2 regions of the Alteromonas sp. H02 genome follow, and region 2 is predicted to be linked to the other one. Evidence: predicted binding sites of a transcription regulator. Region 2 holds the regulator's gene; the other holds the start of a gene.
What was found. The regulator ArgR, encoded in region 2, controls arginine synthesis, uptake and breakdown. The targets are predictions, from matches to a motif close to ANTGAATANNTATTCANT.

Region 1 (7,823 bases), 2.4 Mb from region 2:
GGCTTTCTGTGCGGAAGTTTGCTGCCACAGCAGTGCTGTAAGCAGTTTCCATCAGATTATCGAGTTCTAAACACTCAATACGCTGGGTATTGAAGTCGGCACTCTTGTCATCAAGACGTGCGCTTTGCAGACGCTCACGGATCTCTTTAAGTTGCTTGAGACCTTCGGCCATTGCATCACCTTCACGGAATACCGAGAAGTTAAGCTGCATACATTCCTGCAAATCTTTCTTGATTTGTACCGGATCTTCGCCTTTGCCTTTTTCTGAACCTTCCCAACGATTGAAACGCGCCATTGCACCTTCCAGATCAGACTCTGAAGCCTCGCGGCTTGGGGTCATTTCGTCCAGCTTGTCACCCAGATGTAAACCTGTAGCACGACCAAACACTACCAGGTCAAGCAGTGAGTTACCGCCTAAACGGTTCGCACCGTGTACAGATACACAGGCAATCTCACCACAGGCAAACAGACCGTTAACGACTTTGTCGTTACCGTTTTCGTCCAGCGTCAGACACTGACCATCAACGTTAGTCGGAATACCGCCCATCATATAGTGACAGGTTGGAATAACCGGAATCGGTTCTTTAACCGGATCAACGTGCGCAAAGGTACGAGACAGTTCAAGAATACCCGGCAGACGTGATTCAAGAACGTCTTTACCCAGGTGGTCCAGTTTAAGTTTGATGTGCGTACCCCATGGGCCTTCACAACCACGACCTTCACGGATCTCGGTCATCATTGAACGGGCAACTACGTCACGGCCGGCTAAGTCTTTAGCATTCGGTGCATAACGCTCCATGAAACGCTCGCCGTCTTTATTCAGCAGGTAACCACCTTCACCACGACACCCTTCTGTTACCAGGGTTCCCGCGCCGGCGATACCGGTTGGGTGGAACTGCCACATTTCCATGTCCTGTACGCAAACGCCGGCACGCAGGGCCATGCCCACGCCGTCACCAGTGTTGATGTGTGCGTTAGTGGTCGATGCGTAAATACGCCCTGCACCACCCGTTGCCAGAACAACCGCTTTAGATTTGAAATAAACCACTTCACCGGTTTCGATGTCGATAGCCGTACAACCAACTACATCGCCATCCTGGTTCTTAACCAGATCCAGTGCGTACCATTCGCTGAATACTTTAGTTTTGTTTTTAACGTTTTGTTGATACAGCAAATGCAGTAACGCGTGACCAGTACGGTCAGCCGCTGCTGCGGTACGTGCGCCCTGCTCGCCACCAAAGTTCTTAGACTGGCCACCAAATGGACGCTGATAGATTTTTCCGTTCTCGAAACGAGAGAAAGGCAGACCCATATTTTCCATTTCGATAATGGCTTCAGGTCCGGTTTTACACATATATTCGATAGCGTCCTGGTCACCGATATAATCGGAACCTTTAACGGTATCGTACATGTGCCATTCCCAGTTATCTTCATGGGAATTACCCAGCGCTACAGTAATACCACCCTGAGCGGATACTGTGTGCGAACGGGTTGGAAACACTTTTGATAGTAATGCACAGGATTTGCCAGACTGCGAGATTTGCAGTGCTGCGCGCATGCCTGCACCGCCGGCGCCAATTACGACGGCGTCAAACTCATGAACGGGTAAACTCATTTTACACTCCCCACAAAACAAACAAACCAGCGGCAACGTATACAAACGCGATAATATTCAGAACATACTGAATGGTAGCGCGCAGACCGGTTGGCTTAACATAATCGGTTAACACCTGCCACAGACCAATGCGAACATGGATCATGATGGAAACCAATGCAGCGAGGGTAAATACTTTCATCGCAATACCAGAGAACAAGCCCTGCCATACGTCGAAAGTAACTTCTTCAGTCGTGATAAAGAATCCAGCCATGAAGAATGTGTAGACTGCGATAATTACCGCAGTTGCGCGTAAAGAAACGTAATCCTGTACACCATTACGCTTGATGCTTGCCTGATTAGTTACCATAACGCAACCCCTATAACTACTGTCAGTACCACCCACAAACCAATAACAACTTGCGCACTTAAGTTACCTGACTCAAGCTCTTCCCAGTGACCCATATCCATTATGCCGTGACGGATACCGCCAAGGATGTGATAGGTCAGCGCAGAAGCTGTACCGATTGCAATGATCTTTCCAATCAATCCATCCATTAAAGCCTGCACGTTGGCGAAGCCTTCTGGAGATGATACCGAAACGGCCCATGCCCAGATCACAAACAGCAGCGCAAAAAACATTGCGACACCGGTTACGCGATGGAGAATTGACGAAATAGCAGAGGGAGGAAATTTAATGGTGTTAAGGTCTAAATTTACTGGTCTTTGCTTTTTCACAATTTTTGCCTGTTTTATCCGTAGGGACAAACCACTCTCGTGTTGAGTCCTGACAGAGTGATTCTGATTGTTACTAAGTTAATTTTCTCATCCAATGAGGTGTTAACATTTTGTGAATATTTTATTACTTAGTTAACAGAATAAATATTCAGTTAATTTAAGTAGGCCAGAGTATATCCACGACCTATTATAATTACAATTTTTTGTGTGGTATTAGGACATTAGTCTTAGGTCGTAGAAAGGATAAAAATGCTTGATCCCGGGTACTACATAACCAGTATAATCGATAACAATCTAGAATATTTATGTGGAATATAAGTAATAAAATTGACTTGTTACTGCATAATAAAGTACAAATACGCCACTTTTCCCACCGGATTGCTCAAAATTGAGTAACATCCCGATAAAGAAAATTCTGAGGAGAGCAACTTATGGCAGATCAAAAAGCCATTCTGAAAGCGGGCGACAAGGAAATTGAACTTCCTATCTTGTCTGGTACAGCAGGCCAAGATGTGATTGATATTCGTGCCCTTGGCAAACACGGCTATTTCACTTACGACCCTGGTTTCCTGGCGACTGGATCTTGCGAGTCTTCCATCACATTTATCGACGGCGCAGAAGGTGTATTATTACACCGCGGCTTCCCAATCGACGAACTGGCTCGTGATGCCAACTATCTGGAAGTTTGTCACATGCTGCTGCACGGTGATGCACCGAATAAAGAAGAATACGAAGAATTCGAAAACACCATCAAGCGCCACACCATGGTACATGAGCAGATTCACATGTTCTTCCATGGCTTCCGTAATGACGCCCACCCTATGGCGATGCTGAACGGTACTGTTGGTGCGATGTCCTCGTTCTACCACAGCGACCTGGACGTTTCTAATTTTGACATGCGTGTACGTTGTGCACACCGTCTGATTGCGAAGATGCCTACCCTGGTAGCGATGTGTTATAAGTACAACATCGGTCAGCCATTTGTTTATCCTCGTAACGACCTGAGCTACGCGGCTAACTTCCTGAATATGATGTTCTCTGTTCCGGCTGAAGATTACAAAATCAGCCCGGCGGTAGAACGCGCTATGGACCGCATCTTTACCCTGCACGCCGACCACGAGCAAAATGCATCAACCTCTACCGTGCGTTTAGCGGGTTCTTCCGGTGCTAACCCCTATGCCTGTATCGCTGCAGGTGTTGCTTCACTGTGGGGCCCTGCACACGGTGGTGCTAACGAAGCTTGTCTGAATATGCTGGAAGAAATTGGTTCAGTAGACCGCATTCCTGAGTTCATTAATCGTGCGAAAGATAAGAACGATCCGTTCCGTCTGATGGGCTTTGGTCACCGTGTATACAAAAACCACGACCCACGCGCTACAGTAATGCGCGAAAGCTGTCACGAAGTACTGAAAGAGCTGAATGTTCAGGATCCGCTGCTAGACGTAGCAATGGAGCTGGAACGTATTGCTCTTGAAGACCCGTACTTCGCCGAGAAGAAACTGTTCCCGAACGTAGATTTCTACTCTGGTATCGTACTGAAGGCAATCGGTATCCCAACAAACATGTTTACCTGTATTTTTGCCCTGTCACGTACTGTTGGCTGGATTTCACACTGGCACGAAATGATGTCTGATCCTGCACAAAAGATCGGCCGTCCTCGCCAGTTATACACCGGTCACAACCAGCGTAAATATACGCCAATTAAATAACGTTTAATTTAATTGTTAAAAAATAAAGGCTCGCATTGCGGGCCTTTTTTATTACTAATAAGTAGCTTAGGAAACTGCGAATAAGTCCTGCAATTTAGTTCTTGAACCAGCCTTTGCATTCGCCGCCTAATTTTTGAACGCTAAATTCTCAATTTAGGCCAATATACTACCTTTTTAGGCCTGATTTCGGCCTTATTCCGGGTTATTCCCGGATTTCAGACAGATCTTGGCTGTCGTCGTAACATTTGGTCTACTTTAAACAGGTTCGCCAAGGTGAATAGCATGGCTAACTGCGAGTCATTTTTCATCAGTCCTTTATAGCGTGCTTTGATAAAGCCAAACTGACATTTGATGATCCGAAACGGATGCTCTACTTTCGCCCGGATGCTGGCTTTTAAGTATTCGATGTTAATGGCCGTTTTGTTTTTGCGAGGATGCTTTTTCAGCGCCCGGACTTTTCCGGGGCGTTCGGCAATCAGCCATTCCACATTTGTATCTTTCAGCTCTTCGCGTTTTTCTGCGCCTTGATAACCAGCATCGCCGGAAGCGAATTCTTCTTCGCCGTGCAACAGGTTGTGCAACTGGTTCAGGTCATGTTCGTTGGCGGCGGTGGTCACCAGCGTATGAGTCAGACCACTCTTGGCATCCACACCAATATGGGCTTTCATGCCGAAGTGCCATTCATTGCCTTTCTTGGTCTGATGCATCTCCGGGTCACGTTCATTCTTTTTATTTTTAGTGGAGCTGGGCGCTTCAATAATCGTGGCATCCACCAGTGTACCCTGCGTCATCATCACACCGCAGTCCGACAGCCATTGGTTGACCGTTTTGAATAATTTGCGAGTCAGCTTGTGCTTTTCCAGCAAGTGCCGGAAGTTCATAATGGTAGTGCGGTCTGGAATGGCTTTATCCAATGACAGTTGCGCAAACTGGCGCATCGAAGCAATTTCATATAACGCATCTTCCATTGCCTCATCACCAAGGCTATACCATTGCTGCATACAGTGAATGCGAAACATGGTCTCAAGCGCATACGGACGTCTGCCATTGCCTGCTTTAGGATAAAAGGGTTCAATTACTTCCAGCAGTTGAGTCCACGGCAACAAGTTGTCCATCCGGGATAGGAAAATCTCTTTACGGGTCTGACGGCGCTTGCTGGAAAACTCACTATCGGCAAAAGTTAACTGTTGGCTCATGGGCGGTAATGGCTGTGATTTACTATGCAGCTATGATCTCACATCGGGGACTTATTCGCATCTTCCCTTAACAATATATTAACCTCTATATTTACTATTATTTAACATTTATCGCATGCGCGATTTTAAATTAATAAGTAATGGGTTTATGTGACGGATTTAATAATCCACCGATTAGAAATTTTCGTAATAAATTTTAAATATTTATTATAATTAAGGTATTTCAATAACAATGCAACCTCTCATAAAGCAATTAGGTTACGCCGGATTACTGCCTTTTATTGGTTTAAATGCGCTGACATTTACCGATATCCTGCCGCAATCGCTGGTCTACCTTTACTTTACGCAGTATTCAGCCGTGCTGTTGTCGTTTTTTGGTGGCGTGCACTGGTACGATGCCATTAGTAGTAATAAGCCAGCCCATCAGATGTACGTGGCAATGTTGCCAACGATTGTAGGCTGGATATGCTTAACTCAAACCGGCGCGCCCTGGGTACTAGGCGTGTTAAGTATTAGTTACCTGCTAATGATGTTTTACGATAAACAGGTACTAACCCTGCCAAAAGAAATGGTAGTGGCTTACACCAAACTGCGTATGCAGTTAACCACAGTAGTTGTGTTATCTCATGCTCTGATGATTTTCAGCCGCTAAGAGCCTGCTAATTGATCGCTTGAAACAAAAACACCAGCCGAGGCTGGTGTTTTTTATTGAATAGTAAAGTAAGCCTGGCTTATTCCGCTCTGATCAAATCCAGCAGTTCTTTGGTTTTTTCTTCAACCAATGCAATATCACCTTTCGATTCAACATTCAGACGGATCACCGGTTCGGTATTGGATTTACGTAGATTAAACCGCCAGTTCCCAAATTCCAGGCCAATACCATCGGTTTCATCAATTACCTCTGCCAGTGGCTGATATTTTTCAAGTACCCGAGCCAGCGCTGCATCAGCATCCTTTAGCTTGCTGTTGATTTCGCCCGACGACGGGAAAGCTTCGATACGCTCTTTCACCATAGACGCCAGCGACTTCTGACGGGTACAGATAAGCTCTGCCACCAGCAACCAGGGGATCATTCCCGAGTCACAATAGGCAAAATCCCTGAAGTAATGGTGAGCACTCATTTCACCACCGTACACAGCATCTTCCAGGCGCATCCGCTCTTTAATAAACGCATGACCCGTTTTACATTTAATCGGCGTACCACCTGCAGACTTAATAATGTCTTCACTGTTCCAGTACACACGTGGGTCATAAATAATTTTGCTTGGTCCTTTATCAAGAAACGCCTGAGCAAGCAGACCCACAATGTAATAGCCCTCAATAAAGTTACCGTCAGCGTCAAACAGAAAACAACGATCGAAGTCACCATCCCAGGCAATACCAAAGTCGGCGCCACTTTCGATTACCGCATTAGCGGTATCGGCGCGATTTTCCGGTAATAAAGGATTAGGAATACCGTTCGGGAACGTACCATCGGCATTGTGATGCACTTTAACAAATTCAATCGGCACGTCTTTTTCGTGTAATTTTTTCTCAATAGCATCCAGTGCCAGACCTGCTGCGCCATTACCAGCGTTGGTCACAATTTTCAGCGGCGTAAAGTTATTGATATCAACGTAAGATAAAATGTGCGAAACGTACGCGTCCATGTTCAGGTGACGATGGTATTTCCCGCTTTCTGCCAGGATGTCTGTAGCAATGTGGGCTTTGCCATTAAAAAATGCGTCCGCGTCGATTTTTGCACCTTTGGCATAAAAATCCAGACGCTCAGCCACATAGTTATTGTCGAGCGCCTCGGCGCGGTCTTTAATAGCATTCAGGCCGGTATCGCCACTTATTGGTACCGAACCGGCTTTCACCAGTTTCATTCCATTGTAATTAATCGGGTTGTGGCTGGCGGTTACTTCGATTCCGCCATCCACGCCAAGGTGTTTGGTCGCGAAGTAGATTTCTTCGGTACCAGCCATGCCAATATCAGTGACTTCTGCGCCACCATCAACAAGGCCTGCACTCAGTGCCAGCTTCAGCGGTGTGGAAGTGAGACGAACATCACCGCCCACTACCACAGACTTAGCTGCCAGTTCTTCTGCAAAAGCAAAACCAATCCGGTAAGCGACCTCTTCGTTAAGCTGAGTGTTTAACTCACCACGGATGTCATAGGCTTTAAAACAGGTAATAGGTGTTGTCATAGTTGTTTTTACTCAGCTTATTTTGACTCGGTTCTGCCGTAGCGATCAGAGAAACGGACAATGTCGTCTTCGCCCAGATAAGCCCCCGATTGCACTTCGATAAGTTCTAGTGGAATTTTGCCCGGGTTTTCCAGCGCGTGTACATCACCAATAGGAATGTACACCGATTCATTTTCGGTAACCAACTGGGTTTTCTCGCCGATGGTCACATTGGCAGTACCTGATACCACAATCCAGTGCTCAGCTCTGTGGTGATGCATCTGGACCGACAGTTTTTCACCCGGCTTAACGGTAATGCGCTTAACCTGGAAACGCTTGCCATTATCGATGGAATCGTAGCTGCCCCATGGGCGGAACACCTCGCGATGGAACTGGAATTCAGGGCGTTGTTCAGCCT
Region 2 (7,823 bases):
TTGTGGTAACGGGTACTCGCGCTGCGGCGGGTTACTCAAACGAAGGTCTGAGCACTAGTCTTGGCCTGGAAGCGTTAAGCGAAGTTACGTCAATCGACCGTGACATTACTGATGCAGCTCAGCTTGACCCGTTTGCATCGGTTAACGTGCAAAGCGGTGGCGCGAAAGAGCTGTCAATCGCTGGTGCGAACAGCCGTTTTAACTCACTGACTGTTGATGGTGTTGCGTTAAACGACCGTTTTGGTCTGAACGCTAACGGTTACCCTACTCAACGTTCACCTATTTCTTACGATGCGATTGAATCACTGTCTATTCAGACTGCACCGTTTGACGTTGAATACAACGGTTTCACCGGTGGTACTATCAACGCGGTAACCAAGTCTGGTACTAACGAATTTCACGGCTCTGTAGGTTATTACTACACTGACGACTCAATGATCGGCGACCAGAATGGCGACGACGAATTCGACTTCATCTTTGAAGAAGAAACTTTCGTAGCCACATTAGGCGGTCCAATCATCAAAGACAAAGGCTATGTTCGGATTAACTGTTGTTGAATCGAAAAGAGCCTGTTTCCGTTAAGGTTTTCTGGGTTATCCATAAACCTGAACCAACCAAGGTAATGTTCTAGGTATTTTGTGGCTACTCCGTGAAACCGTTTTATCCACGCTTTCAGACGACTGTGATAGGCGTTAACATTCTGAATATGAAAGACTTTATCTATCACCTTAACACCTCCCGCCACGTCTAAGCGCTTGTGTATTAAATCATTTTTCTCAGAAAGAGCTATGTAGGGCTTATATCCATCACTACATAACACACTGTCTTTCTCTAATTTTCCTGCTAGCTCCTGATGCAGAGTTGCCGATGTAACACTTGGCACAACGGCCTCATACGTATTCTTGGCTCTGTCTCTGACCGTTAAAACGGGCACCCAGTCATCTTTTGAACGCCCTCGTTTTTTCGCTTTCATCCCTCTTTTGCGGGGCTGACGAGTCATCCGTTTTGAGCCTTTCTCTGAGTAGGGAAAAAGTGTTTCGTCAGCCTCGATAATACCTTCTAGTTTGCTCGCCTTCAGTGCTGATGGTAGCGCTAGGAATCGATGCCGCCACCTGAACGATGTTTCAAGGTGGAGACCACATTCTTCGGCACATTTACGCAATGGCTTACTGTCCAGCATACAGCGAATATATTCTAACCAAAGCTCTTTGTACCTCAGTCGAGCTAGCGGTGTCGCCGTTGTCGCTACAAAGGTTTTGCCGCAGTTCTTGCAGCGATAACGCTGCATCTTGTTTACCTTGCCGTGCCGATTGATCAGTGAGCTATGACAGTGCGGACATTCAGGGTTTTCAACCATCCGCTCCTCAAGCTCTGTTATCAACTGTGAGACGCTATCAGTGCCTTTCAGCAGCTTCTCAACATAACGGGTTTGACTATCTGTTAAGTGTTCTAACTCGGCTATAAGCTTTGTAAATTGTGCTGGGATCATGATTAACCCTCAATAACTGTATCTATATACAGTGTAGCAACAATTTAGCAGAACATAGCCAAGACAAATTGTTCTTCTTTGTTGCTTACGACAAGTTTGAAGCAGTTGCTCCTCTGCGTAACGGACCTACTGGTTCTGGCGCGCTGAACGAAGAGCCAGACATCTCTATGGATGACGTAGCAGCGGTTGGCGAAATCGTTTCTAACGTTTGGGGCTTCGATATCGGTGACTTTAACAAAGGTCCTGAAGAAGACGAGAAAGTTCTGGCGAACATCGACTGGAACATCAACAACGATCACCGTGCAAAGTTCACTTATATGAGAACCGAAGGTAACTCAATTAATGAACAGAACGGTAATAACTTCCTGGCTTCTGACAACATCCTGGGCGCTTCTTCTGCGTGGTATGACCGTTCAGAAAAAATCGAAAGCTTCATCGGTCACCTGTTCTCAGACTGGACAGCGAATTTCTCGACTCAGTTGAAAATTGCCAGCACTACTCAGGCGACTGGTCAGGATCCGTTAAATGGCGGTGAGTTCCCTAACTTTGCAGTATTCCTGCGCGAAGTAGACGGTGAAGAGAACTACCTGACAATCGGTCCGGACCGTTATCGTCACGGCAACTCGCTTGACCAGGACTTCCTGCAAATTAAAGCCGTTGCTATTTACTCGATGGATGATCACATCATCAAAGCGGGTTTTGAGCGCGAAGACGTAGACGTGAACAACCAGTTCTCGCAAAACTCTGAAGGTTCATACCTGTTCGACAGCCTGGAAGACCTGCAAAACGCTCAGGCCTCTGCATTGCTGTACAACAACGCTGTGACTAACAACGAAGATGATCTGCGTGCAATCTGGGGTTATGCATCTAACTCTGTTTACATTCAGGATTCATGGGCAGCTTCTGCTGACCTGACCGTTGATTTTGGTCTGCGTTATGACTGGTATGAGTCAAGCGGCGAAATCCGTGAAAACCAAAACTTCATCGACCGTTACGGTTTCACCAACAGTACCGACATCGACGGCCTGGACGTGATTTTGCCACGTATCTCATTCGAATGGTTTGCGGGTGATTACACTACTGTACGTGGTGGTATTGGTCGCTTCTCTGGTGGTGCACCAAGCGTTTGGATTTCAAACAGCTACTCTAATGACGGTGTTATCTCTGATGACTACGAAGATTTTGGTTCTGGTATGACTTACCAGGTTCCAACCACGCCAGATGCAGCGACTGGTCAGTACATCCCACAAGACGTGCTGGATGCCCTGGCGAATACCGCTCCGGATGGTTCAGTTAACGCACTGCGTCCTGACTTCGAAATCCCGGTAACCACTAAAGTAAGCTTAGGTGTTGCACACGAGCCGCAGATTGATGCGCTTGAAGGCTGGGTATTCTCTGCTGACGTATTGTACAACAAGCTTGAAAATGCCACGTATTGGTACGATCAACGCTGTGAAGACCCAGTGGGTACAGCGCCAGACGGCCGCGGTGTTTACGACTGTAGCAATGGTCCGGAAGCACTGGTTGTAGGTTCAGTTGATGATGGCGACTCAATGCTTTACGCAGTGTCTGCGACCAACGAGTGGGATACAGCATACGGTACGTTTGATTTCTTCACCAGCTACACTTACGCAGATGTTGAAGATGTTGGTTACGGTACGTCTTCTACTGCAACCTCTAACTACTCTGACTTCGCGGCCTATGACCGTCAGAAGCCTCGCGCTGGTACGTCAAACTTCCAGACCGAGCATCTGTGGAAAATGCGCTTTAACTGGAGCAAAGAGCTGATCGACGGTTATCAAACCAAAGTATCGGTATTTGCGACTCGTCGTTCTGGTCAGCCTTACAGCTATACCTTTAACGAAAACAACGCGTGTGTGCTAGATGCCGATGGTGGTCGTTGTGCTCGTGAGAGCCGTAACGATGATGCCGGTCACCTGTTGTATGTACCATCTGGTCTGGACGATCCATTGTTCGCAGCCAGCTCATTTGGTGGTGACCTTGCCGCGCAACAAGAGTTTATGGATTACATCGCTAACTCTGAGTTAGCTGGCTACGCTGGCGGCATTGCCCCACGTAACGGTGACAACTCTCGTTGGTCAACAATTATCGACGTCCGTATCCAACAAGAACTGCCAGCATTTATGCCAGAGCATAAGCTGACCGTGTTCTTCGATATCGAGAACTTCGGTAACCTGTTAAATGACGACTGGGGTCGTATTGAGCGTACCCGTTACGAGTATGAGCGTGCAGTAGTATCTGCTCAAATCGTTGACGGCCAGTACGAATACTTCGACCTGAGAAGCCCAAGCCGTATCGAGAACTTAGAAGTACTGTCTCAATCAGTATGGCAAGTTCAGTTCGGTGTTAAGTACGACTTCTAATAGTTAAGTCTTTATACCTAAACGAAAAAACCACCCGCGAGGGTGGTTTTTTTATGTCTGGAAATGCGCGTGAAGGCAAAAGATTGCAACGCTATGCGCGTGCTGACGCTACACGTTGTCGAATAAGTCCTCTACACGCTGGCGCAGGTTTTCGATTTTAGTAACATCGGCCGGCGCAATAAAAATGGTGTCATCACCGGCAATGGTACCCAGCACACCGTCTTTTTTACTTAGTGAATCCAGCAAACGCGCGATGAGCTGAGCAGCCCCCGGACTGGTGCGGATAATTACCATCACATTATTATGGACAATATCCAGTACCAACTGCTTGAGTGGGCTTTTAGCCGTTGGCATGCCCAGTTCCGGCGGCAGGCAGTACACCATGTCGCCACGGGCATTGCGGGTGCGCACCGCGCCAAATTTACTTAGCATGCGGGATATTTTACTTTGGCTGATATTGTTGAAGCCCTGATGTTTGAGTCCTTCAACAATTTCGCCCTGAGAACCGTAACTTTCTGCCTTGAGGATGTCTTTGAATGCTCTGACGAGCTCTTCCTGCTTATGATTTGCCATTAAAATCCTGACGTTTATTAGTATCGTGATGGTAGCCTTGGTGGCTATGCAATAATGGTTAATCGATTCGGCTTACCCGTCGGCTTGGTGTATACTATGACTCGCGAAGGGTTCAGGCCGGTATGATTATTCTTACCCTAACTGTATAAAACCAGTTATTTTGCCTTGTTTTGCATGAAAAAACAACATATTTGCATAACTATGCAGTTATGTTGAATATAACCCGATTATTCGCTCGTTCATCCCTCATAAGACTAATAGGTGATTGAGTTTTAGGCTGACATCCTTTAGTGTGTTCGGCCGTTATTAAACGTGATTCTTTCCATAGGAGAAATGGTATGAAAGTAGCCGTGTTAGGTGCTGCCGGTGGTATTGGTCAGGCGCTGTCACTGTTGTTAAAAACACAACTGCCAGCGGGTTCTGAGTTAGCTTTGTACGACGTTGCGCCGGTTGTTCCTGGTGTTGCTGTAGATTTAAGCCACATCCCTACTGCAGTTAAGGTTACCGGTCACGGTAAAGACGATCTGGCTGAAGCATTAACCGGTTGTGATGTAGTATTAATTCCAGCAGGTGTTCCTCGTAAGCCTGGTATGGACCGTTCAGACCTGTTCAACATCAACGCTGGTATCGTGAAGGCGCTGGTTGAAGGTATTGCAGATAACTGTCCTTCTGCATGTACCTGTATCATTACTAACCCGGTTAACACCACCGTAGCAATCGCTGCCGAAACGCTGAAAGCAAAAGGCGTTTACGACAAGAACAAACTGTTTGGTGTAACCACTCTCGATGTTATCCGTGCCGAGACGTTTGTTGCTGAACTGAAAGATCTGGACCCTGCAAATACGCATGTACCGGTAATCGGCGGCCACTCTGGTACTACTATTCTGCCACTGCTGTCTCAGGTTGAAGGCGTAGAGTTCTCTGACGATGAGATTTCTTCACTGACTACCCGCATTCAAAATGCCGGTACTGAAGTCGTTGAAGCTAAAGCGGGCGGCGGTTCTGCTACCTTGTCTATGGGTCAGGCGGCAGCGCGCTTCTGTCTGTCTCTGGTTGCTGCTATGCAAGGCGACAACGTGGTTGAGTACACTTACGTACAAACCGACGACAGCGACGACGCAGCGTTCTTCTCTCACCCTGTACGTTTAGGTCCAAACGGTGTAGAAGAAATCCTGTCTTACGGCGAACTGAGCGCTTTTGAACAAAAAGCCAAAGAAGATATGCTGGAAGGCCTGCGCGGCGACATCAAACTGGGTGTTGACTTCGTAAACGGCTAAGCGTCCTCTTACGTTATTTAAGAAACCGGCTCTCGTAGCCGGTTTTTTTATGTCCTAAAGTAGTGTTCACAAAATCATCATTTATGTGGCGAACTATCGGCGTTGATTTATACTAGGCGAGAGGCGGATTGGTATCCGCCGCTTGCTAATGAGTCGGGCAGACAGTGATTCTCTTACCCGGCTAAGCACTATCGGTATTTTGCAGTATAAAAGGGTGGTGGGGTGAAGTTCGTTACAAGAATGGCGTTGAGCCTTGCTGTGTTTCTGAGCTGTAACGGTATAGCCTGTGCTAATGCTGGTGCACAGCAGGCGCCGTCGCAACCCTGGCACAACATTGACTTCGTAACCCATAGCTCAACGTTTTACGATGCTTTCAGAGACCAGGCGAATACCGAGCCCGGTTTAGCTGCCGACGTTTACAGGGCATTGTTTAGCCAAATGGGCTTTGTGCCCACAATCCGGCTGGATGTGATCAGCCGAATCAATTCACTGGACTTTGACTCCGAGTCGGCCTGCAGCGTGTTAATGCTAAAAAGTCCTGCACGGGAAGCGGCATTTACCTTTAGCCTGCCAGTCGATTTTTTACTCTCACACCGCCTTTATCAAACAAATGAGACGCCAGCGGTTCCGGCTGAGGTACTCAATGATAAAGGTGAACTACTTAGTCTTTCGGCGCTATTTTCGCAGCGGGAAAACCACCAATTGATTGTGCTGAAAGGGCGTTCTTACGGGTCTGTTCTGGATGCGCAGATAAGGCAGTTACCCGATGCTGCAAAATATACGCGCTGGGGCAGCAATCAGTATGATGCTGACATCAGAATGCTTGCCAGAGGCCACGGAAATTACATTCTCGCTTATCCCTATGATATTCATCGTGAAGCGGCAAACTTTGCAGGAGTATCATTTAAAAGTACGCCGATTGCCAACAATACAGCGATCCGCACCGGGCATATTATGTGTACAAAGACACCCCTAACTTTGGCGTTTTTGGAAGAGGTAAATACTCACTTACGTAAGCTATATCATCAACAGGTTTATATTGATGCGCATTTAAAGCATACCCCGCCGGACTCGCATCAGGCCCTGCATGAAGGTGTTGCTTACCTGAGATCGTTGTAATAAAAAAACCACGCCGAAGCGTGGTTTTTTGTTACAAACTACTGCGCAAAACAGCTTTCAAAATCCTCATTTACTCTTTGTAAACTGCGGTTTTTCAAACAATTTTTGCTTGTAAGAGCTAGCCGGTATTACGCATACCGATAGCAATACCACTGATCGCCACCATCATGGCTTTATCCAGCGTGGCATCATGCTCGTCTTCATCTAACTGACGCAGACGGGATAACAGCTCGATTTGCAGGAAGTGCAGAGGCTCAAGGTACTGAGCACGAATGTTCATCGACTCTTTACCTTGTGGATCGGCTTCCATAATGTCGGCCTGGCCGTTGATATCCAGCTGCAGCTTAATGGCTTCCTGTAGCTCCGCGCGCAAACCTTCACCAAAGTGCTTCAGTTCATCGGGTACCAGACGGTCATCGTATTCGGCGCTGATACGCGGGTCAGCCTTCTGGAATACCATGTCGAGCATGGATAAACGTGACTGGAAGAACGGCCAGTTCTCGCGCATTTCCTGAAGCTTCTCGTGGTTACCTTCCTGACGAACCGCTTCAATGGCTTTCATGCTGCCTAACCAGGCTGGCAGTACCAGACGGGTTTGTGCCCAGGCAAAAATCCATGGAATAGCACGCAGGCTTTCAATACCACCAGTTGGTTTACGTTTGGCAGGACGACTACCTAACGGTAATTTACCCAGTTCCTGCTCAGGTGTAGCCACTCTGAAGTAAGGCACAAATTCCGGATCCTGACGAACTACGCCACGATAGAAATCACGACCCTTAGCGGCCATGGCTTTCATCAGTTCACGCCACTCGTCTTTAGGAGCCGGTGGTGGGAACAACATGGCTTCTATAATCGCACTGGTGTAGATACCCAGGCTGCGTTTAGCCAGTAATGGCATACCAAACTTATAACGGATGGTTTCACCCTGTTCGGTGACCCGGAAACCGCCGTCCAGTGAACCCGGAGGTTGCGAGTGGATAG

Region 1: the regulator ArgR is predicted to act here: its motif matches at 2,468-2,485, upstream of gltA (citrate synthase).

Annotation. Positions count from the first base shown of each region.
Region 1 covers NZ_CM185021.1:2,915,221-2,923,043, forward strand. Annotated here, with positions in the region: gene sdhA (succinate dehydrogenase flavoprotein subunit) at 1-1,615, opposite strand, end outside; gene sdhD (succinate dehydrogenase, hydrophobic membrane anchor protein) at 1,617-1,964, opposite strand; gene sdhC (succinate dehydrogenase, cytochrome b556 subunit) at 1,958-2,332, opposite strand; gene gltA (citrate synthase) at 2,764-4,041, shown strand; gene AC566Q_RS13505 (IS5 family transposase) at 4,257-5,237, opposite strand; gene AC566Q_RS13510 (DUF3429 domain-containing protein) at 5,470-5,889, shown strand; gene AC566Q_RS13515 (phosphohexomutase domain-containing protein) at 5,969-7,426, opposite strand; gene AC566Q_RS13520 (mannose-1-phosphate guanylyltransferase/mannose-6-phosphate isomerase) at 7,444-7,823, opposite strand, start outside.
Region 2 covers NZ_CM185021.1:537,098-544,920, forward strand. Annotated here, with positions in the region: gene AC566Q_RS02445 (carboxypeptidase-like regulatory domain-containing protein) at 1-557, shown strand, start outside; gene AC566Q_RS02450 (IS1595-like element ISAma5 family transposase) at 533-1,489, opposite strand; gene AC566Q_RS02455 (outer membrane beta-barrel protein) at 1,558-3,873, shown strand; gene argR (transcriptional regulator ArgR) at 3,982-4,446, opposite strand; gene mdh (malate dehydrogenase) at 4,785-5,723, shown strand; gene AC566Q_RS02470 (hypothetical protein) at 5,946-6,842, shown strand; gene ppc (phosphoenolpyruvate carboxylase) at 6,961-7,823, opposite strand, start outside.